3 regions of the Micromonospora sp. NPDC001898 genome follow, and region 2 is predicted to be linked to each of the others. Evidence: riboswitches for the same ligand, from Rfam matches in the RefSeq annotation. Region 2 holds a riboswitch; each other region holds the start of a gene.
What was found. A riboswitch is a leader RNA that binds a small molecule or an ion and turns the genes downstream of it on or off. The one in region 2 is predicted to bind S-adenosylmethionine.
Positions count from the first base shown of each region.

Region 1: linked by a shared signal. The riboswitch ahead of thrC (threonine synthase) and the one ahead of ACFYZF_RS08420 (ABC transporter substrate-binding protein) in region 2 are both predicted to bind S-adenosylmethionine.
Region 3: linked by a shared signal. The riboswitch ahead of ACFYZF_RS01355 (aminotransferase class V-fold PLP-dependent enzyme) and the one ahead of ACFYZF_RS08420 (ABC transporter substrate-binding protein) in region 2 are both predicted to bind S-adenosylmethionine.

Region 1 covers NZ_JBIATC010000001.1:261,220-268,839, forward strand. Annotated here, with positions in the region: gene ACFYZF_RS01265 (ABC transporter permease) at 1-862, shown strand, start outside; gene ACFYZF_RS01270 (DoxX family protein) at 1,200-1,649, shown strand; gene ACFYZF_RS01275 (hypothetical protein) at 1,720-2,430, opposite strand; gene ACFYZF_RS01280 (hypothetical protein) at 2,573-3,028, opposite strand; SAM riboswitch class I at 3,226-3,357, shown strand; gene thrC (threonine synthase) at 3,370-4,656, shown strand; gene ACFYZF_RS01290 (GNAT family N-acetyltransferase) at 5,039-6,058, shown strand; gene paaN (phenylacetic acid degradation protein PaaN) at 6,179-7,620, shown strand, end outside.
Region 2 covers NZ_JBIATC010000003.1:84,985-92,604, reverse strand. Annotated here, with positions in the region: gene ACFYZF_RS08430 (amino acid ABC transporter ATP-binding protein) at 1-746, opposite strand, end outside; gene ACFYZF_RS08425 (amino acid ABC transporter permease) at 743-1,549, opposite strand; gene ACFYZF_RS08420 (ABC transporter substrate-binding protein) at 1,630-2,517, opposite strand; SAM riboswitch class IV at 2,771-2,882, opposite strand; gene ACFYZF_RS08415 (hypothetical protein) at 3,180-3,323, opposite strand; gene ACFYZF_RS08410 (peptidoglycan-binding protein) at 3,644-4,777, opposite strand; gene ACFYZF_RS08405 (serine/threonine-protein kinase) at 5,120-6,805, shown strand; gene ACFYZF_RS08400 (hypothetical protein) at 6,841-7,620, shown strand, end outside.
Region 3 covers NZ_JBIATC010000001.1:280,999-288,618, reverse strand. Annotated here, with positions in the region: partial or broken gene ACFYZF_RS01380 (ATP-dependent DNA helicase) at 1-614, shown strand, start outside; gene ACFYZF_RS01375 (AI-2E family transporter) at 687-2,048, opposite strand; gene ACFYZF_RS01370 (GroES family chaperonin) at 2,190-2,537, shown strand; gene ACFYZF_RS01365 (hypothetical protein) at 2,674-2,841, shown strand; gene ACFYZF_RS01360 (PrsW family intramembrane metalloprotease) at 2,860-4,353, opposite strand; SAM riboswitch class IV at 4,378-4,497, shown strand; gene ACFYZF_RS01355 (aminotransferase class V-fold PLP-dependent enzyme) at 4,545-5,816, shown strand; gene ACFYZF_RS01350 (aromatic acid exporter family protein) at 5,824-7,083, opposite strand; gene ACFYZF_RS01345 (metal-dependent phosphohydrolase) at 7,150-7,620, shown strand, end outside.

The DNA of each region.
Region 1 (7,620 bases), on a different contig from region 2:
GTCCTCCACGGTGGGCGCGGCGGCGGGCTACCGCCCCTCGGCCACCCTGCCGTTCGCGGCGGAGTTCCGCCGGCAGGCATCCCGGCGGCGGACCCAGCTCGCGCTCGGGTTCATGGTGCTGCTGCCGTTGATCATCCTGATCGCGTTCCAGTTCGACTCCGGCGAGGACGACCGCAACGGCGGGGGCGAGTTCGCGAGCCTGTCCGACCTGGCCACCTCGGGCGGGCTGAACTTCACCCTCTTCGCGCTGCTGGTCTCGGCGTCGTTCCTGCTGGTCGTGGTGGTGGCGCTGTTCTGCGGCGACACGGTGGCCAGCGAGGCGAGCTGGGGCAGCCTGCGCTACCTGCTGGCCGTCCCGGTGCCCCGGGCCCGGCTGCTCGCGGTGAAGCTGGTGGTCGCGCTCGCGTACTCGGGGCTGGCCCTGCTACTGCTCGCCGGCACCGCCCTGCTCGCCGGCACGCTCCGGTACGGCTGGGAGCCGCTGAGCAGTCAGGTGGCGGCCCAGCTCGACCCGGGGGAGGGGCTGCTGCGGCTGCTGGCCGTGCTCGGCTACCTGGCGGTCGTCCTGCTGGCGGTGGCCGGGCTGGCGTTCCTGCTCTCGGTCGTCACGGACGCGGCGCTCGGCGCGGTCGGCGGTGCGGTGCTGCTGTGGATCCTGTCCAGCATCCTGGACCAGATCACCGCGCTCGGCGGGATCCGGGCGTTCCTGCCCACCCACTACGCCAACGCCTGGCTGGGGCTGCTGTCGACGCCGGTGCAGACCGACGACGTGGTGCGCGGCTGCATCTCGGCGATCGCCTACGCCACGCTGTTCTGGTCGCTGGCCTTCTGGCGCTTCACCCGCAAGGACATCACGAGCTGACCGCCGAGGCGGGGCCCGCACCGCCCGTCGTGGTCGGCCGGGCGTGGGCAGCGGCCGGGAATCAGCAGACGATCATGGGGAGCCGCCCGACGGGGTCTACCGGGGTGTGTTGGTCTGGGGCCAGGCCTGTTGGACAGTCCGGTAGTCAGTCACCACGGCTCCCTCCTGCTCGAAGGAATTCACGGGCCTGTGGCGAGGTCCCGGTAGCTCCGCAGGTTGTCCTAATTTGACCTCTAGAGTCGTGGAAGCCTTCCTATAACTAGGGAACTGATCGACTCTTCTAAATGAGTCCGGCAACCTGATGTGGCATTGAATGCTGTCACTGTGGAGGTGTCGGATGAATCTCGATCGACTCGGTGGGCCCGCCCTGTCCCTGTTCCGCATGGTGGTCGGCCTGCTGTTCCTGTCCCACGGACTGTCGTCGCTGTTCGGCGTGTTCGGCGGCGCCCGGGGCACCGGCCAGGCAGTCCCGTTCGGCGAGTGGCCGGGCTGGTGGGGCGCACTGATCCAGGCAGCTTGCGGCGCGCTGGTGCTCGCCGGGCTCTTCACCCGCCCGGCCGCGCTGCTCGCCTCCGGCTCGATGGCGTACGCCTACTTCGCGGTGCACCAGCCGGAAGGGCTGCTGCCGCTGCGCAACGGCGGCGAGTTGGCGGCGCTGTTCTGCTGGTCGTTCGTGCTGGTAGCGGTGCTCGGCCCGGGTACCTGGGCGCTGGACACCCTGATCCGGCGGCGCGCCGAGCCTGCCATCGGGTCCGTGGCCCCCGGCAAACGGTCGGTGCCGGCCTGACCCGTCGGCGCGGGCCGGGGGCAGGGCGGTGTCCGAGTGCCGGGACACCGCCCTGCCGGCGGCGCGACCGCTACGGCTTGTACGGCGCGTCGGTGTGGCTGACCTCGGTGAACGTGCTGCCGGAGAGCTGGTAGTACGAGGTGCGCCGGATGTCCAGCTCCGCCATGCTGCGGTCGGCGGAGCGGGTCAGCCAGACGACCTTCGCCCGGCCGCCCGACACGGTGATCGAGACGACCGGGGTTCGGTCGTCCAGTTCGGCCAGGCTGCGGTAGACCGGCTCACCGTCGGCGTTGCGCCACACCACCAGCGTGTAGAAGGTGCCGCTGCCCCCGCTGTTCAGGGTGACCGCGCCGACCGCGTCCGCCGCGCCATCGCCGTCCAGGTCACCGATCCCGCAGGGCTTCTGGAGGGTGACCGTGTCGCCGTCCTCGCCGGACCAGACGCCCTCGGCCAGCGGGAGGTAGTCGGCGTACCCCTGGTAGGGAACCTTGGTGCTGCCGACGTGGGCGCCGGCGAGCTGCTTGCAGGTCAGGGCGGGCACCTTCTTCGGCGCGGGCTTCGGCGGCGCGGCGGTGGTGCCGGCGACGGTCGGCTCCGGCGGGGCGGCGGGGCCCGTCGTCGCCGGGGCCGGCTCCGGGCCGTCCTCCGCCGGGACGGCCGGGTCGTCGGCGGCCGGAGCGGTGGTCGTACCCGCCGAGGAGGTCGACCCCCCGGTGTCGCAACTCGCGGTCAACAGGCAGGCCAGGGCGAGGATCGCGAGGCTGGGCAGGGTCCGGCGCATCGGCCAGTTCCTCTCTCGGGGGGTGGGCTTCCCGCACCGTAGCGGCCCCACGCCACCCGCATCGTCGGCCTCGCCACCCGGCCGGGCCGCGTACCGGGAGGTGGGGTGGGGGCGCGGGGCCCGACCGGCCGGGGTCACCCGATCAGCCCCCGCAGACCCGCCAGTCGTCGCCCTCCTTGACCAGGCTGATGACCCTGTTCCGGTCCGCGATCTTGACGGTCACCTCGGCGCTGGTGTCGCCGTTGCTGGTGTGCACCTGGGTGTTGGTGACGCGGTACTCGTCCAGGGGCGGCTCGGCCTGCCGGGCCCGGGTGAACTGCGCCTCGGTCTGCCGGCTGCGCAGCCGCTCGCAGAGCCGGGCGTACGCGGCCGGGTAGTTGCCCGCCTTCGTGTCGTCCAGGTACGCGGTCGCGGCGTCCCGGGCCGGGGTGATGGCGCCCTGCACGGTGCGGAACAGCCAGAGGCCGCCGACGACCGCGCCGGCGCAGCAGAGCAGTGCCACCACGGCGACCACGATGATCACGGTGCGGGTCGTCCGGCTGAGCCCGCGGGACTTCGGGGGTGGCCCGGGGATGCCGGGCGTCGAGGGGTAATTCACGCCGTGAGCGTAGAAACCCCAGGCCAACCCCCATGCGGTCCCCCCTTGGAATCGATCAAGCTCAATGTTGCGAGTGGTGATGGCGTCGATTCCCACGGTGACGGTGTGACCAATTCAATGCCCCGGAGCGGCCCACACGCTGGAACCCCGGGTGGCGGAGCCGGCGATCCGCCGTAGACTCGTGCGCACAACTGAATACCTCATCCAGAGGGGCAGAGGGATACGGCCCGACGAAGCCCCGGCAACCACCCGCGCGCTCGATGACGAGCGGTGCGGACAGGTGCCAATTCCGTCCCCGCCGCAGGGTGCGATGCGGGGAAAGATGAGAGGACCTTCTCGATATGACGTCGACCCTCGCCGCGTCCGGCATCGACACCACCGCCAGCCCCGCCCGCGCACTGGTCTGCCGGGCCTGCACCGCGCGCTACCCGCTCGCCGCGCAGCACGCCTGTTACGAGTGCTTCGGCCCCCTTGAGGTCGACTACGACGCCGCCGCCCTGGCCCGGGTGACCCGCGAGCAGATCGAGGCCGGCCCGCAGAACATCTGGCGGTACGCCGCCCTCCTCCCGGCCGGTCAGGACCCCGCCACCCGGGTGACTGTCGACCCGGGCCTGACCCCGCTGGTCGCCGCGCCCAACCTCGCCGCCGAGCTGGGCATCACCGCCCCGCTCTGGGTCAAGGACGACAGCGCGAACCCCACCCACTCGTTCAAGGACCGGGTGGTCTCGGTGGCCCTCACCGCCGCCCGGGCGCTCGGTTTCACCCGGTTCGCCTGTGCCTCGACCGGCAACCTGGCCAACTCGGTCGCCGCGCACGCGGCCCGCGCCGGGGTCCCCTCGGTCGTGTTCATCCCCAGCGACCTGGAGGCGGGCAAGGTGGTCACCACCGCCGTCTACGGGGGCGAGCTGGTCGCCGTCGACGGCTCGTACGACGACGTGAACCGGCTCTGCGGCGAGCTGGTGGAGACCGACGAGTTCGAGGACACGGCGTTCGTCAACGTCAACGTCCGCCCGTACTACGCCGAGGGCTCCAAGACCCTCGGGTACGAGGTGGCCGAGCAGCTCGGCTGGCGCATCCCGGCCCAGGTGGTCATCCCGATGGCCAGCGGTGAGCTGCTCACCAAGATCGACAAGGCGTTCAGCGAGCTGGTCGAGATCGGCCTCGTCGAGGCCCCGGCCGGCGGCTGGAAGGTCTTCGGCGCCCAGTCCGCCGGCTGCAACCCGATCGCCGCCGCCCTGCACGCCGACACCGACATCATCACCCCGGTCCGGCCGACCGGCATCGCCAAGTCGCTCAACATCGGCGATCCGGCCGCCGGCCTGTACGCCCTGGAGGCGGTCCGGCGCACCGACGGCTGGATGGAGTACGCCGACGACGACGAGATCCGCGACGGCATCCGGCTGCTGGCCCGGACCACCGGGGTGTTCGCCGAGACGGCCGGCGGGGTGACCGTCGCCGTGCTGCGCAAGCTGGTCGAGTCCGGCCGGCTCGACCCGACGGCGGAGACTGTGGTGTTCAACACCGGCGAAGGGCTGAAGACCATCGACGCCGTCGCCGGCCAGGTCGGCCCGACCCACCGGATCAGGCCCTCGCTGCGCGCCGCCCGGGACGCCGGCCTGCTCGGCTGACCTGCTCGATCGACCCTGGCGCGGGATGCGGCCCTTCCCCGCACCAGGCCCGGAAGCACGCCGCATGCCGCACCCCACCGGCCCTGCCCGCCGCCCCCGGACCCGACCGTCCGGTGGGCGGTGGATCGCCCGGACGGGGGATAGGGCGGATCCCCCGAGTAACCGACTTTTAGCCCTGGGTAAGAAAAACCAGTCGCCGAGGACTTGACGGCAGGAACCGGACGGCGCAAGATGCTCGGTGCGGGAGGGCGTTTCGCCGAAGACTTTCAGTTCTTGCGACCCAACGCCGAAGGCGTTGTGCGATCGTCCCTCCCGACCACGTCCGATCGGGCCAGCGGTTAATTCGCTGGCCCGATCGTCTTTCCCGGGTCACCCTCAGCCCATGGGCATCACGATCACGCCGATCGACCCGGCCGACCAGAGCGCGGTCGACGCGGCGTACCGGATCAGGGCGGCGGCCGACGCTGCGGACGTCCCCGACTTCCCGCCGCTGTGCCGGCGGCGGCTGGAGGCCGGGCTCCGCCACCCGATGCCGGGCCTGATGCCGGTCTGGGCGCTCGCCCGCCGCGACGGCGTGCCGGCCGGCTACCTCGGCCTGATCCTGCCGCAGCTCGACAACACCGACAACGCCACCGTGGACCTGTTCGTGGACCCCGCGCACCGCCGGCACGGTGTCGGCCGGGCGCTGCACGAGCACGGCCTGCGGGTGCTGCGCGAGCGGGGACGCAAGCGGGTGGTCGGGATGGCCGTCTCGGCCCTGCCCGACGGGCCGGGACGGGACGGGGCCGGTGGAGCCTTCGCCGCCGCGGTGGGCGGGCGACCGGCGCTCGCCGAGGTCCGCCGCCGGCTCGACGCCGCCCGGCTCGACCCGGCCGCGCTCGACGCCCTGCTCGCCGACGCCCGGCCCAGCGCCGCCGGCTACCGCACCGTCCGCTGGCGGGGGCCCGCCCCCGACGAGTACGTCGCCGACGTGGCCCACCTCGACGGCCGGCTGATGACCGATGCCCCGCTGGGGGACCTGGTGTGGGAGCCGGAGCGGGTCGACGTCGAGCGGATGCGTGGCGTCGAGCGTGCGCTGGACGCCCGGGGCCGCCGCCGCTACCACCACGGGGCGGTGCACGTGGCGTCCGGCCGGCTGGTCGCCTGGACGCTGCTCGACGTCGACCCCACTTCGTCGTGGCACGCGTTCCAGCAGATCACCATCGTCGACCCGGCGCACCGGGGGCACCGGCTCGGGCTGCTGGCGAAGGTGGAGAACCTGCGGTACGCCCTCGCCCACGAGCCGGAGCTGCGCTTCGTGGACACCTTCAACGCGGTGGCCAACGGGCACATGATCGCCATCAACGAGCGGCTCGGCTTCCGCCCCGTCGACACCTGGACCGACTGGCAGCTCACCCTCTGACCGGCCCGCCGTCGCGGCACCCGGCTGCCCAGCCCCGCGCCGGCCCGAGCGGCGTCCCGGCACGGCGGCGGCGTCGTCGGCCCCTACTGTCCGGTTCGCGGCTGGGGCATGATGGCGGGCATGACGGAGACCCCGCATCCCCTGCACGACAGGCATGCCGACACCCTCAACCGTGCGCTGACCGCGATCGCGGAGCGTGGGTACTGGTCCGCCTACCCGGAATCACCCAGCCCCCGGGTGTACGGCGAGACCGCCGCCGCCGACGGCAAGGCGGCCTTCGAGGCGTACCTGAACGGTGACTTCCCGCTCGACCAGCCGGGCGTCGGCGACCGGGTGGCCACCGAGGCGAGCCCGTTCGGGCTGGAGCTGAACGTCCGCTACCCGCACGCCGGCGCCGACGAGCTGGTCGCCGCCGCCTCCGCCGCGCTGCCGGCCTGGCGCGACGCCGGCCCGCAGGCCCGGGCGGGGGTCTGCCTGGAGATCCTCGACCGGCTGCACAAGCACGTCTTCGAGCTGGCCAACGCGGTGCAGTTCACCAGCGGACAGGCGTTCGTGATGGCCTTCCAGGCCGGCGGGACGCACGCGCTGGACCGGGCGCTGGAGGCGATCGCCTACGCGTACGCGGAGATGACCCGGCTCCCGGGGACGGCCGGCTGGGAGAAGCCAGCCGGCAAGGGCGACCCGCTGCGGATGACCAAGACGTTCCACGTGGTGCCGCGCGGGGTGGCCCTGGTCATCGGCTGCAACACCTTCCCGACCTGGAACTCGTACCCGGGGCTGTTCGCCTCGCTGGTCACCGGCAACCCCGTGGTGGTCAAACCGCACCCCCGCGCGGTGCTGCCGCTGGCCATCACCGTGCGCTACGCCCGGGAGGTGCTCGCCGAGGCCGGCTTCGACCCGAACCTGGTGCTGCTCGCCCCCGAGGCCCCCGGCGAGAAGCTCGCCTCGACGCTCGCCCTGCACCCGGCCGTGAAGATCGTCGACTTCACCGGCTCCACCGAGTACGGCGACTGGCTGGAGGCCAACGCCCGGCAGGCGGCGGTCTACACCGAGAAGGCCGGCCTGAACACGGTGGTGATCGACTCCACCGACGACTTCGCCGGGATGTGCCGCAACCTGGGCTTCACGCTGGCCCTCTACAGCGGCCAGATGTGCACCACCTCGCAGAACATCCTGATCCCGTCGGGTGGCATCGCCACCGACCAGGGGCACAGGAGCTTCGACGAGGTGGCCGCCGGGATCGCCGCGGCGGTTGGCAAGATCACCGCCGACCCGGCCCGGGGCGTCGAGCTGACCGGGGCGATCGTCAACGACGGGGTGCTGGAGCGCCTCGACGAGGTCACAAAGGTCGGCGAGGCCGTGCTGGAGTCGCGGGCCGTCGAGCACCCGTCATTCCCCGGCGCGGTGGTCCGCACCCCGACGATCGTGAAGCTGGCGGCCGGCGACACCGGGACGTACTCGCGGGAGTGGTTCGGGCCGATCTCGTTCGTCATCGCGACCGACTCCACCGCGCACGGCCTGGAGATCCTGCGCTCCACGGTGGGGGAGAAGGGCGCGCTGAC
Region 2 (7,620 bases):
AGCACCTGGGACAGGAAGCGGCGCAGCCGGGGGTGCTCGGGACGCTCGAAGATCGCCGCCGGCTCGCCGGCCTCCAGGACCACCCCGCCGTCCATGAACGCCACGGTGTCGGCGACCTCGCGGGCGAAGCCCATCTCGTGGGTCACCACCACCATGGTCATGCCGCCCGCCGACAGTTCCGCCATGATGCCCAGCACCCCCTTGACCAGCTCCGGATCCAGGGCCGAGGTCGCCTCGTCGAAGAGCATCACCTGCGGCTGCAGCGCCAGCGCCCGGGCGATCGCCACCCGCTGCTGCTGCCCGCCGGACAGGTGCGCCGGGCGGGCGTCGGCTCGGCCGGCCAGCCCGACCCGCTCCAGCTGGGCGCGGGCCACCTGCGCGGCCTCGTCCTCGCCCAGCCGCTTGAGCCGGCGCAGCGCCAGGGTGATGTTGCGCAGGACCGTCATGTGCGGGAAGAGGTTGAACTGCTGGAACACCATGCCGACCCGCTGGCGCAGCGCGTCCGGGTCGTCGCCCAGCACGCTGCGCCCGTCCAGCAGCACGTCCCCGCGGTCCGGCTCGATGAGCCGGTTGATCGTGCGCAGCAGGGTGGACTTGCCCGACCCGGACGGCCCGATGACGCAGACCGTGCCGCCCCGGCCGACGTCCAGGCTCGCGCCGCGCAGCACCCGGTTGGCGCCGAAGGCGAGGTGCACGTCCCGCACGCTCAGGCTCACCGGGGTCGTCGTGCCGGTCGCGGTGCTCATCGCTCGTCCTTTCCCGTGCTCGCGCGGGCGGCGGCGTCGCCGGGCAGCGCGTTCTGCCCGGCGAGCGCCAGTGCGCTGTCGTCCTCGGCCGCCGTGGCCGGCCGGCCCTGCCGCAGCCGCCGGTCGATCCAGTTCACCGCGTGGGTCAGCGGCACGGTCAGCGTCAGGTAGAGCAGGCCCGCCAGCAGGAGCGCCGACTCGTTGCCGGTGGTCGCCGCGTGGTCCTGCCCGATCCGGAACAGCTCTCGCTGGCTGGCCACCAGGCCGAGGAAGTAGACCAGGCTGGAGTCCTTGATCAGGGCGATGAGCTGGTTCACCCAGGCCGGCAGCACCCGGCGGACCCCCTGCGGGATGATCACCAGCCGCATCGCCTCGCCCCAGGAGAACCCCAGCGCCCGGGCCCCCTCCAGCTGGGCGGCCTCCACGCTCTGGATGCCGGCCCGGAAGATCTCCCCGATGTACGCCGACGCGATCAGCGACAGCGCCAGGATGCCCAGCGGGTACGGGTTCGGCCCCCACACCTGCATGCCCAGCGGCGCCAGGCCGACGCCGATGAGCAGGATCGTCGCCGCCGCCGGCAGGCCGCGGAAGACGTCCGTGTACACCCGCGCCGGCCAGCGCAACCACCGGGTACGCGAGATGCCCGCGACCGCCAGCAGCATGCCCAGCAGCGAGCCGAGCAGGGCGGCCGAGATCGCCAGGATCAGCGTGTTGGGCAGCCCGACGGTCAGCATCTCGGGCAGCGCCGCACGCATGGAGTCCCAGTCGAAGAAGGTCTCCCACAGGGTGCTCAGTGGATCCATCAGTCGTCTTCCCGTCCGCCCCGCTCGCTGGTCATCCGTACCGTCGGCCCGGCGTCGCCCGTGCCGTCACGCCCGCGTGCTCAGGACGACGCCGACGGCGCGGCCGACCCGGACGGGGCCGCCGCCGACGCGCCGGGCACCGGCACCGAGCCGCTGCCCGGCTTGAAGTCCGCCGGGATCGGCCGGCCCGGGTAGTACTGCTCCTGCAACCGGCTCCACGTGCCGTCGGCGATGACCTCGTCGAGGCCCTTGTCCAGCGCCGCGCGCAGCGCGTCGTTGCCCTTGGCCACCGCGTACGCGGTCGGTGTGGAACTGAGCTGCTTCGCGGCCACCGTGATCTTCCCGCCGCTGTCGGCGGCGGACTTGTCGCCGATCTCGGCCGGGGCGATCCAGGCGTCGGCGGTGCCCGCCTTGAGCTGGTTGAGCGCGCCGTTGTAGTCCGGCACCCGCACCGGGTCCAGCTTCTGGCCGGTGGCGTAGTCGTCCTGCACGGTGCCCTGCACGACCACCACCCGCTTGCCGGCGAGCTGGTCGAACCCGGTGATCGGGGATCCGGCCGGGACGTCCAGCCCGAAGTAGCCGAAGTCGTAGCCGTTGCCGAAGTCGACGGTCTTCTTCCGCGCCTCGGTGATGGTGATCGAGGAGCTGCCCACGTCGAACTTGCGGTTGTTGACCTGTGACAGCAGCGCGGAGAAGTCGGTGCCGACGAACTCCACCCGCAGGCCGATCTTGTCCGCGACCGCGGTGAGCAGGTCGTTGTCGAAGCCGGTGAACTTTCCGTCCTTCAGGTACACGTTCGGCGGCGCGTCGGTGAGGGTGCCGGCCCGCAGCACGCCGGGCTGGACCAGGCCGTACGGGTTGTCGGCGGCGGCCGAGGTGTCGTCGCCGCAGGCGGTGAGGGTGGCAGCGCCGACGACGGCCGCGACGCCCAGCGCGGCGAACCTGGTCAGGGCAGGGAGGAATCGCACAGGTGTCTCCTGGGATGAGGGCGGCGCGCGGACGGCACGCCGCCGGACGCGGCACGCCGGTGGGCTGCCGCGGAAGGGGCTACTACGGAAGGGGGAGGCGCTCAGCGCGCCGCGTGACGGCGACAGCCGTCGCTGCACACCCGCATCAGGCCCACGTGCCGACGCCTGATCAGCGCGGGGCGGGATGGTGACGCGGCCGGGGCGCAAGGACAAGCAGACATGGTTCTCCAAGGTCGGTGTTGACCTGGGGACCAGGCCACGCTTGCACCGGGGAAACTCCGGTGCCTGGTCTTCACCCGGGGCACCCCACCGCGGAGGAGGGTTGCCGGCCAGCGAGCCGGGGCTTGACGCTGGCGCTCATGACCTGGTGAGGAGCCTAGCAGCGGCACCGGGCCGGGCGTCCAGTCGTTATGACCACGCTCACCCTGAGTAAGTGCTCCGGCCGGCACGTCGGACATCGCCCTCACCCGGGATGCAGCCTCCCGTGCGGGGCCGGTGCCGAGCGTTGCCGGACCCCGCCCAGAGATGATCACCACTGATAGTGCGCGCCTGCGACCTGCTGCGCATGCTCAGCCGCGACGGCACCCCGACGCCGCTGGGGCAGGCCTTGGCGGGCACGGGCGCATCCCCAAGACCCTGCACCTCCTGGCCATGATCGTTGATCAGCGGCGGAGCGTGTGGCCGAGGCTCGCGGCGAACCGGGCTATGGGGTCCTCGGCGGCTGGCGCCGGGCCGAAGACCTCGGCCTGGTGGGCGGTGTCGGCGACGTGGCGTCCGGTGTGGAACCAGTCGACCATAGCGCTCATGTCCTGACCACGGGCGCGAACGGACTCGTCACGATCGGCCGGGCCGAGGCTCATCTGCGCACGCTCCGCCACGGGTTACGCCAAGCCACGGGTGACGCCAACGCCGGCTCTGCCATGGCTGGCCACTCCGAGCAGACCCGGGGCTGAGTCAGGGCCCACCAACCATTACCGGAGGTGATGAGGGCAGCCCCATGGAGGACGAACTCGCGACAGTGGAATAGGCGCTCCCACCGGTATCAACCCCGGGCTCCCCAGGGGTGCCGGGCGTGCGTGGTGGGGCGGACCCACTACCGGACCCGCCCCACCACGACCGGGGCCGGTCAGCCCGCCTGGAACGACTGGCGGACCACGCCGCCGACGAGCGCGCACCAGGTGCTCGTGCCGACCTTGCCGTTCGGGTGCAGGCCGTGCAGCCGCTGGAGGTCCTGGACGGCCTTCTTGGTGGCGTGGTCGAACTCGCCGGTCACCGTGACGTCGGCGTAGCCCTTGGAGTTCAGGATGAACTGGACGGCGCTGACCGGGGCGCCGGTGGCGTTCTTGTCCAGCTCGGGTGCGAGGGTCTCCCAGGTCGGCCCCGTGAGGGTGGCGTCGACGTCGACCGGGATGCCGTTGCGGGCCTGCCAGTCCTGCACGGCGACGACGGTCGCGGCGTCGAACGTGTTGTTCACCGGCACGACGTAGCCGTGATGGGTGAGCAGGTACTTCACCACCCGCACGGTCGGGGAGCCGACGAACCGCCACAGGTCCGGCCAGCGGCGGGCCGGCACGTCGCCGATGTCGGTGCCCAGCTCGCGGAAGACCCGCCGGCGCAGTTCCGGGAACTGCCGGTAGAACGCGGCTCCCGGGCACGCGGTGGCGCGGAAGTCCCAGTGCCCGAAGATGTCGTGGGCGTGCAGGCCGTACCGGCGGCCGATCGTGGCGCAGAGCTGGACCAGCGAGTCCAGCAGCTCCTGCGGCGGCGTCTCGGTGACGTACGTGCCCTCGTTCTCGATGCCGATGGCCCGGCCGTTCTCCCCGGGGCAGTGCGCCGAGATCACCTGCCGGTCGCCGGCGGCCAGCCGCTCGAGGCTGCCGCGCCGGCCCTCCAGCACGTGTCCGCCCCGGCTGACGGTGAAGTGCTGGCCGGTGTCGGACCAGCCGTTGCCGTCCATGTGCAGGTTCTGACAGTCCCGGGCCAGCTTCACGGCCTGGTCCCGCGAGTAGTCGGTGACGTTCGGGAACGCCATGTGGTGCACGATGATCTTGTTGGTGGCGATGGCGCTGAGCGGCAGGGAACCGGACGGCGGTCTGGCTCCCCACTCGTCGCAGCTGATGATCCAGTCGACGTCCGATCCGGACGCGGCCTGCGCGGTGGCGGGGATCGCGAGTTCCGTGCCGACGACGGCGACGGCCGCCGCGCCGAGACCGGCCCGCAACAGGGTGCGGCGGTCCAGCTCGGGGTGGTCGAAGTGCATGGCATCTCCTCTGTGGCCGACGACGACGGGGGTGTAAAGGAGCTTCAGGGACAACGCGTGAGGTGGAGGATATTTCCAACCGACGCGCAACACCAGAGGTGACCGGCGGTGAGTCGGCGTCCGAACGGGTGCCCGACGCCCTCCCCGTTTACCTAGCCTCCTAGGATGCGTTAGGGGGAGTGGCACCGTCCACAGTCGAGCCGAAAGGCAACAGGCTGGGGGCCGGCCTCCGGTGCCGACAATGCAACCGTTGCGCCGATGGCGGACTGGACAGCGCCCGCCACAATGAGCGGCGTCCCTGTGTGCCGGGCGTCAATCCGGAAGAGCCGTGGAGACCGTCCAATGAGTGGGAACAGCTGGCGGGTGTCCGGCTATACCGAGGTACGCGAGCTGGGCGCGGGCGCGTCCGGGCGGGTGGTGCTCGCCACCCACGACGCGTCCGGCACCCCGGTCGCCGTGAAGTACCTCGTCGGCGTCCTCGGCGCGGACCCGGCCTTCCGCGACTCCTTCCGGGCCGAGGCCCGGCTGCTGGCCGAGATCGACGATCAGCACGTCTCCCGGCTATACGAGTACGTCGAGTCGCCTACCGGCGCGGCGATCGTGATGGAGTTGGTCGACGGGGTCTCGCTGCGGCAGATGCTGCGCGCCAACGGGCCCACCGGGCCGGAGGCCGCGCTCCTCGTCCTCAAGGGGTCCCTCGCCGGGCTCGCCGCCGCGCACGCGCGGGGCGTGGTGCACCGTGACTACAAGCCCGAGAACGTGCTGGTCACCGCCGAGGGGGAGAGCAAGCTCGCGGACTTCGGCATCGCCATGCCGGTGGGCCGGGAGTCGGCCACCATGGTCACCGGCACGCCCCGTTACATGGCCCCGGAGCAGTGGACGGGCGCGGCGGCCTCCCCGGCCTGCGACATCTACGCCGCCACGGCCACCTTCTTCGAGTGCCTGACCGGTCACCCCCCGTACGACGGCCGTAGCCTGCTGGCCCTGCGCGAGCAGCACGCGTACGCGCCGGTCCCCACCGACCCGGCCCCGCCGCCGGTGCACGAGTTGCTGCGCTGGGGGATGGCCAAAGCGCCCGCCGAGCGTCCCCAACCGGCGCACGTCTTCCTCGGCATCCTGGAGCAGATCGCCACCGAGGGCTACGGGGCGGACTGGGAGGAGCGCGGGGTCCGCGAGCTGGCCCGCCGGGCCGCCCTGCTGGCCGCGTTCTTCCCGTTCACCGACTCCTCGGGCGGCAGCACCAGCCTGGCCAGTACGGTCCTCGTGTCGGACGGCAGCCCCGGCATGGGTCGGGAGATCCGCACCGGTCGACGGATGCGCACCGGGCGGGCTCGCCCGGCCCTGATCGGTGGCGCCCTGGTCGCGGTCGTGCTGACCGGCGGCATCGGCTACCGGTACGCCTCCGGCGCTGAACCCGACGTGGTGGCCGTGTCGGGGGACGCCGCCCCGGTCGCCGCACCGGCGCCGGCCGACCCGGTCTCCGGATCCGCCACGCCGCCGCCGGTCACGCCGACGCCGACAGCGGCCACGCCGACGCCCTCGGCCGTCGCCCCGACCACCGTCGGGCCGACGACCGCCGCCCCGACGACCCGGCCCCCGACGCCGACGGCCCGGCCCACCCGGACGGCGAAGCCGACACCCACCAGGTCGGCCGGCAGCACCTCGCCCGCGCCGGACGTCACCGCCCCCACGGTGGGGGCGCCGAGCACCCGGTGGACCACCCTGGATCCGAGGGGCTGCCCGTACGGGGCGACGTCGACCCCGGTCACGGTGACGGTCAGGGATGACCGGTCGGACGCCGACGGGCTGCGGGTGTCGTTCCGCTACACGTCGGGCGCGCAGTCGGGCACGGTGGTCATGTCGTCGGTCGGTAAGGGCGTGTTCGAGGGCACCCTCGGCCCGTTCGACCGCCCCGCCGACGGCGTGCGTATCTCGGTGCAGGTCACTGCCGTGGACGCCGCGGGCAACTCAGCCGGGTCGGATGGGCCGGCGTACGTGAGCCTGCAGTCGTTCTGCACGCCGGGCTGACCGGGGCGGCCGACGACGATGCCGGGAGGCTGGCGATGAGCGATCCGAACGAGCCGACGACGGCGCTGCCCCTCGGTGGCGCGCGCCCCGGGACGCCGTCCGGCTTCCGGCCGCCGGCCCCCGGGGAGCCGACCGCAGACCTGGGCCGGACGGTGGACCTGGGCCGGACGGTCGGGCTGGGTGGCACGGTCCCTGCGGGCGGCACCGTCGCCGGGGACGGGGCGTGGCCACCGGGGCAGGGCGGGCCGGTGTGGGGCGGGGGCGGCTTTGCGCGTACCGCCGAGGGCTTCACCGATCCCACGATCGCGGCCGGCGGGACCGCGCCGGCCACGGCGGCCGGGCCGACCGTCGGTGGGTCGGCGGGCGAGGTGCGGTTCGGGCCGGGGGTGCCGGGCGTCGCGCCGGCTGCCCCCGCCTGGCGGCAGCCGGGCCCGGCCGGGCGGCCCCGGTCGCCGTGGCGGCGTGTCGTCTCGGTGCTGTCCACCCTGGTCACCGTGGCGTTGGTGGTGGCGGTCGGGCTGTTCGTCTGGCAGCGGCTGAGCCCGTTGGCGATCGAAGGGGTCACCGTGGCGGTGACCGAGCCCGCCGGCAACCGGTGCGATGTGACGGTGGAGGTGGTCGCGACGGTGCGGACCAACGGCAACGCCGGCACGATCCGCTACCAGTGGCTGCGTTCCGGGTCGGCGCCGGGGGCGCTGGTCGGCGAGCGGGTCGGACGGGGGCAGCGGACGGTGACGCTGTCCCTGCGGTGGTCCTTCAGCGGGGTGGGCGCGACGCGGGAGACGGCGACGGTCAACATCGTCGAGCCGTCGCCG
Region 3 (7,620 bases), on a different contig from region 2:
TGTACGTCGCCGCGCACCTGCCCCGCCCCAGCGTCTCCGGGCTGCCCGAGGCGGCCGGCGAGGAGCTGCTGGCGCTGGTCGGCGCGCTCGGTGGGCGTACCCTCGGGCTCTTCTCCTCGCGGCGGGCCGCGCAGCAGGCGGCGGAGCTGCTGCGGGCGCGGACCGACCTGCCGGTGCTGCTCCAGGGCGAGGAGTCGCTGCCGCTGCTGGTCCGGAGGTTCCGCGAGGAGCGGTCGAGCTGCCTGTTCGGGGTGATGTCGCTGTGGCAGGGCGTGGACGTGCCGGGCGACGCCTGCCAGCTCGTGGTGATCGACCGGCTGCCCTTCCCCCGCCCGGACGAGCCGCTCGCGGCGGCCCGCGCCGCAGCCGTGGACGCGGGCGGCGGCTCCGGCTTCTCTGCGGTGAGCGTGCCGATCGCCGCCGTCCGGCTGGCCCAGGGGGTGGGCCGGCTGATCCGGGCCACCGGGGACCGGGGCGTGGTCGCGGTGCTCGACTCGCGGCTGGAGACGGCGCGCGGCTACGGCCCGTTCCTGCGCCGCTCGCTGCCCCCGTTCTGGTACACCACCCGCCCCGAGGTCGCCCGGGGTGCCCTGGAACGCCTCGGCCGGTCCTGACGTACGCGTCCGGCAGGAGACGGGCCCGCCCCGCGCGACGGCGGGGACGGGCCCGGTGGCTCCACGGAACGGTCAGGGCGCCTTCGAGGCGACCACCACGGCGTCCGGCGGGGTGTCCGGCACGGTACGCGCGGCGAGCCGGCGGACCGCCGTGTTGAGCACCGCGATCAGCGGCACCGAGACCAGCGCCCCGGTGATGCCGGCGAGCACCACGCCCGCCGCGATGCCGATGATCACCGCGAGCGGGTGGATGGCCACCGCCCGACCCATGATCAGCGGCTGGAGAATGTGCCCCTCGACCTGCTGCACGCCGATCACCACGCCCAGGATGATCAACGCGGTGACCGGGCCGCTGTCGACCAGCGCGACCAGCACCGCGACGACACCGGAGAGCGCCGCACCGACGATCGGGATGAACGCCCCGAGGAAGACCAGCGCGGCCAGCGGGAACGCGAACGGGATGTCGAAGATGACCAGGAAGGTGCCGATGCCCACGGCGTCGATGAACGCGACCAGCACGGTGGCCCGGACGTAGGCGCCCAGGGTCTCCCAGGACGCCCGGCCGGCGTCGTCGACCTTCCACCGGGCGGCCACCGGCAGCAGCCGGACCAGGAAGCGCCAGATCCGGCTGCCGTCGCGCAGGAAGAAGAACGTGGCGAAGAGCACCAGCACGATGCCGGTCAGCACCTCGGCCAGGGTCGCCGCGGTGGAGACGGCCCCGCTGGTGAACTTCTCGGTGTTGTTGTTGATCCAGTCCTGCGCCTCGTCGATGTACCGGGTGAGCTGGCTGTCGGACAGGTGCAGCGGGCCGGTCTTGAGCCAGTCCTGGATCTGCCGGACGCCCTCGGACGACTTCTTGCTCAGCTCCGGCACGCCCTTGATGAACTCGTTCACCACCAGCGTCAGCGTGCCGATGACGCCGACCAGGCCGCCGACCAGCACCACCGCCGTGGCCAGCGAGCGGGGCAGCCGCGCCCGCAGCAGCCAGCCGACGGCCGGCGCGAGCAGCGCCGAGAGCAGCAGCGCGATGGCCAGCGGGATGATCACGATGCTGATGGTGGCGACGACCTTCAGCAGCGCCCAGAACACCACACCGACGACGATCAGCCGCCACGACCAGGCGGCGGCGATCCGCAGGGCGTGCGGCACGTCGGCGTCGTCCCGGCTGGCGGTGGAGTTGTGCATCGCGGCGGGCGGCTCGGCGCCGACCACCGTCGCCGACGGCGGGGCCGCCGGGCCCGGCGAGGTGGGAGATGCCACCCCGGCCTCCCCGGTGGAGTCGACGCCGCCCGTCGCCGCGGCACGGCCCGGTCCCCCGTCGGCGACGGTGGTCGGATCGGCGCGGGCCCGCCGCACCGACTCCCGGCCCGACTCGTACGCGCGGCGGAGCCGTCCGCGTACCCGCTCGAAGCGGCTCAAGCGCACCTCCCGCATCAGATTCAACCTGCCCACAGGACAGGGGGGACAGGATACGTCCGTCGCCCCAGCCTAGGGCGGTTCCGCCACACATTGCCCCGGTCGGCGTCCGCGTAACCACCAGCGGGGTGGCCCGGTTGGACGCGGTACCGTTCCGTCGTGACCGCCGACCAGAACCTCGACTCCGGCCTGCCGATCCGTCTGCTGCACGACCGCGTGCTGGTGAAGGTGGACGGCAGCGAGGGTGAGCGCCGCTCCACCGCCGGCATCGTGATCCCGGCGACCGCCGCCGTGGGCAAGCGACTGGCCTGGGCGACCGCCGTGGGCGTGGGGCCGCACGTCCGCTCGATCGTCTCCGGCGACCGGGTGCTCTTCGACCCCGACGACCGCTCCGAGGTCGAGCTGCACGGCAGGGGGTACGTCCTGCTGCGCGAGCGGGACGTGCACGCCGTCGCCGCCGAACGGATCGAGTCGGAGTCGAACGGCTCCACCGGCCTGTACCTGTAACGCCTGCGGCAGGCCCTTCCGCTTTCCTCCCCCGGGTCCGTCCCGGCCTGCGCCGTCGTCGCCCCGGTCGGCGACGCGTCGTTTGCGGCTGCCGACTACGGGAAGCCAGGCACGTCCAGCGCCCTGGGGAGGGATCGTGCCGGTATTCGTGAAGAAGGTTCTCCTCTGGGGAAGCGTCGCGTTCCTGATCTACTTCGTGGCTTTCCGGCCGGACAGCGCGGCGCAGATGTGCAAGGCGATCGGGGCGGGCCTGGCGGCGATGGCCGTGGGCATCGGTGACTTCCTCACCGGCCTGATGACCTGACCGGCCGACCCGCCCCCGTCAGGCGGCGCCCGGCGGCCAGGGGGCGGCCGGGCGGGGGCCGTACCAGCCGGGCGGGCCGTAAGGCCCCGGGTGGGCCGGGGGCGGCGGCGGGGCGAGCACCACCGGGATCGGCACCACGGGCTCGTCCGGGGCGTCGACCGGCCGCTGCGACCCGTCGGGGAATCGCAGGTGGTAGCGGTGGCCGTCCCAGCTCCCGACCGGCACCTGCGGATCCCGGCCGACGAAGAAGGACCGGTACGCGGTGATCGCGTCCAGCAGCTCCCGTTCCTCCCACGCGGTCCGCTCCCGGTCGGCCGGCCGACGGTCCAGCCCTCGGTGCATCCCGTCGCGCAGCAGCGCCAGCCGGGTGGCGGAGAACTGGTATCCGCGCATCGCCTTGAGCCCCGCGTCGCCGGCCACCCGCCGGGCCCAGGTCCGGGCGGCGTGCCGCCGGCCCAGGCTGCCCAGCGCCGCCACCTCCGGCGGGGTCAGCCACCCGGCCCGCACGTATTCGGGCAGGGTGCGCTCGGTCAGCCGCCCCTCCCAGCCGCGCAGCCAGACCGCCAACCCGACCATGCCGAAGAAGATCGGCACCATCACCCCGAGGTAGCCGTACAGGGCGACCATCGTCTGCCCGGTGGCCTGGGCCAGCGACGGCAGCAGGTTCCAGGTGCCGTGCAGCATCATCGCCAGCAGCAGGCCCGCGACCGGGGCGAGGAAGCGCACCCGACGGTCGGCGGTCCGGGCGGCGATGCCGAGACCCACGCCGGTCATCGAGGTGAACAGTGGGTGGGCGAAGCCGAACAGCAGGATCCGGACGATGAAGATCGCGATGACCTGCCGCGCCCCGGTCGCCGGACCGTACTCGTTGACGCCGGAGGCGTAGCCGTAACCGCCCAGGTAGAGGATGTTCTCCACCATGGCGAAGCCGACCGCCGACAGCCCGCAGTAGACCAGGCCGTCGGTGATGCCGGACCATTCCCGGCGGCGGAAGATCAGCAGCAGGATCGGGCCGATCGCCTTGGTCAGCTCCTCGATGAACGGGGCGACCAGCACCGCGGTCAACGCGTCGGGCAGCCCCCAGTCGGCGAACCGGGCGGCGAAGAACCCGTTGACGGTCAGCGAGGCGGCCGTGGAGACGAACGCGCCCCAGACGAAGCAGAAGATCAGATACTTCAACGGCTCCGGCTCGTACCGGTCCAGCCACAGGAAGCAGGAGACCAGCACCGGCACCGGCAGGATCGCGGCGACCACGCCGATCAGCAGCGCCTCCGGCCCCAGGTTGAAGCCGAGCTTGAAGAGCATGTAGACCGCGCACGCCGCGATCAGCAGCACCACCAGGACCACCACCAGGATCCGCTGCCAGCCCAGCCGGCGCACCGGCATCCGGGGGGCGGCCCCACCGGGCTGCGAAGGGAGGTCGTGCGGGGTCCACGGCGACGCGGCGCCGCCGGGCGGGGTGTCGGCCATTACATCAGCGTAGTCATCCCCCGCCGGCTGTTCCGGCCGCATCGGTCGACCGTTATCCTGTCGTCAGGTCACGAGCGCCAGCATCAAGCCCCGGCTTGCTGGCCGGCAACCCTCGTCGAGTTCGCGGTGGGGTGCCCCGGGTGATGACCGGGCCCAGCCCTGTCCGGCGCTGGGCAAGCGCGGACCCCGTCCCGGTGGTGTCACCCGGGGTCCCTGGACCCGGAGGTCGTGCCATGACCATCACCCTCGTACCCTCGCTCACGCCGCCGCCCGCGCGGACCGTGTCGGCGTCGTCGCGGTCGCTCGACGTGCTCGGCGTGCCGGGCCAGATCAACCTGGACTACGCCGCCAGCGCGCCGTGCGCGCGGGCCGCGGCCGACGCGGTGGCCGAGCTGCTCCCCTGGTACGCCAGCGTGCACCGCGGTGCCGGCGCGCTGTCGCGGCGCTGCACGCTGGAGTACGAGCGGGCCCGGCAGACGGTCGGCGACTCTTTCGGCGCCCGCGCCGGCGACCACGTGGTGTTCACCCGCAACACCACCGACGCGCTGAACCTGCTGGCCCGGACCCTGCCCGCCGGGACCACGGTGGTGACGTTCGCCGGGGAGCACCACGCCAACCTGCTGCCCTGGCCGCGCGGCTCGGTGCGGCTGCCGGTGCCGGCCGCCCCCGCCGAGGCGGTCCGGGCGCTGGACGCGGCGCTGACCGAGCTGCGCCGGGGCACCGCCGCCCGCCCGCCGGTGCTGGTGGCGGTGACCGGGGCGAGCAACGTGACCGGGGAGCGTTGGCCGGTGGCCGAACTGGCCCGGGTGGCCCGCCGGCACGGCGCCCGGATCGCGGTCGACGCCGCCCAGCTCGCCCCGCACGCCCCGGTCGACGTGGCCGCGCTGGACGTGGACTACCTGGCCGTCTCCGGGCACAAGCTGTACGCGCCGTTCGGCGCGGGGGTGCTGCTCGGCCGGGGCGACTGGCTGGACGCGGCCCCGCCGTACCTGGCCGGTGGGGGCGCCACCAGTCACGTCGGGGCCGCCACCCACGATGTGCGCTGGGCCACCGGCCCGGCCCGGCACGAGGCCGGCACCCCCAACCTGCTCGGCGCGGTCGCGCTCGCCTCGGTGTGCGCGGCGCTGGCCGGGGCGGACCGGGCCGCGCTGCACGCCCACGAGCAGACGCTGCTGGCCCGGCTGCGGGACGGGCTGGCCGCCCTGCCGCACGTGGTGGAGCTGCGCACCTTCGGCCCGGACTCGCCCCGGGTGGGCATCGTCTCGTTCGTGCTGGCCGGGCGGGACTCGGCCGAGGTCGCGGCGGAGCTGGCCATCCGGTACGACATCGGGGTCCGCGACGGGTTGTTCTGCGCCCACCCGCTGGCCCGTCGGCTGCTCGCCGAGGCCGCCGCGCGCAGTGGGCACCGGGACCTGCCCCCGACCGCCCTGCGGGCCAGCATCGGCCTGGGCAGCACGCCGGAGCACGTCGAGAGCCTGCTCACCGCCCTCTCCGAGCTGGGCTGAGCGCGCCTCAGCCCAGCGGCGGGGCCGTGGGCGGCTTCGGGGCGGGGGTGCTCTCGGCCGGGCTGACGGTCGGTTTCTCCTGCTCGCCGAAGGACACCCGGATCAGCCGGTTGGCCTCCTCCTGGTCGATGCCGGAGGTGACCAGCAGGTCGCTGGCGGTGGTGCGCACCTGCGCGATCACCACGCTGCCGGAGAACCCGACCCCCTGCGCGTACGCCCGGCCGGCCTCACTGACCGCGCGCAGGGACCGTTCCCGGGCCTTCTCCGGCTCCGCCCCGATGGCGAACTCGTGGCGGAGCAGGCGGACCGACTCCGCGAGGTGGGCCACCGCGTCCGGCATCGGCTCCGGCACCGGCTCCCCGTCCTCGATCATCGTCACGGAACGCCGGATCAGCGTCCCGGTGTTGCGCATCGCGCGGTCGATGGGGTCGGCCGCCTCGGCGTAGTGGGTCAGCTCGCTGCGCCGGTGCCAACGGGCCGGGGAGAGGATGCTGGTCTCCTTCGCGCCCTCGATCGCCTCGATGAGGGTGCTCAGCTCCTCCTTGTTCGCGCGAAGCCGTTCCAGGGCCCGCTGGGCGCTGTCCCGGTCCTGCCCGCGCAGCGCCTCGGCGGTGGCGTCGAGCTGGTCGGCGAGCAGGTCCAGCGCGGGCCGGGCGGCCCGGTTGATCACCCGCAGCGGGTTCAGCGGCAACAGGACCGCTGTCACCACCAGCGCGATCCCGCCGCCGATGAAGGCATCGATGAAGCGCGGTATCTCCAGGTCCTCCGTGGACGGGCTGAGCGTGACGATCAGCACGGCGGTGGCGGCGGCCTGGATGACGACCGACACGCTCCCACCGAAGAAGAGGGTCAGCACGATGGACGCCGTCACCACCAGCCCGAGCTGCCAGCCCCCGGTGCCGACGAGGTAGATCAGCAGGTCGCCGAGGAACACCCCGACCGCCACCCCGATGATCAGCTCGACGGTCCGGCGCAGCCGCTGGCCGACCGACGCGGCCAGTGCGCCGACCGCCGAGATCGGCGCGAAGACCGGCTGCGGGTTTCCCAGCAGGTGGTGGGAGATGGCCCAGGCCAGCGCGGCGGCCAGCCCGGCCTGCACGGCCAGGCCCATCGCCATCCGGACCCGGTGCAGCCGATCGTGCAGGGTGGCTCTGCTGCGACGGCGAAGCTCCTCCATCGCCGCCGAGATCCGCGCCGAGTCGATGTCGGCCACGCCGTCGTGCAGGCCGGCGCGCCGCAGCAGCGACGATCGGCGGTCCCGGGCCACGGCCATGGCGGGGACTACCCACCGCGAGGGCGGTGAATCCTCGCCCGCTCCGGCAGACTCGGCCAGATGACGGACTCGGACGGCCGCCGGGAAACGGTGGAACTGATCGGCCGGTGGCGGGCGGCGGCCCGGGGCGCCGGGGCCGGGGACTCACCGGCGCTGACCGATGCCGGGGCGGGCCTGCTGGCCCGCTGGCGGGAACCGCACCGGCACTACCACACCGCCCGGCACCTGACCGCCGTCCTCGATGTCGTCGACGCGCACGCCGAGCTGGCCGACGTTCCCGACCTGGTCCGGCTCGCCGCCTGGTGCCACGACGCGGTCTACGACCCGCGTGCCGGCGGGGACGGCAACGAGCGGGCCAGCGCCGACCTCGCCGACGCGCTGCTGACCGGGGTCGGGGTGCCGACCGTGGCAGCGGCGGAGGTCCGCCGGCTGGTGCTGCTCACCGCCGGGCACGCGGTCGCGGCCGGGGACCGCGACGGCGCGCTGCTCTGCGACGCCGACCTGGCCGTGCTGGCCGGTCCGCCCGACGAG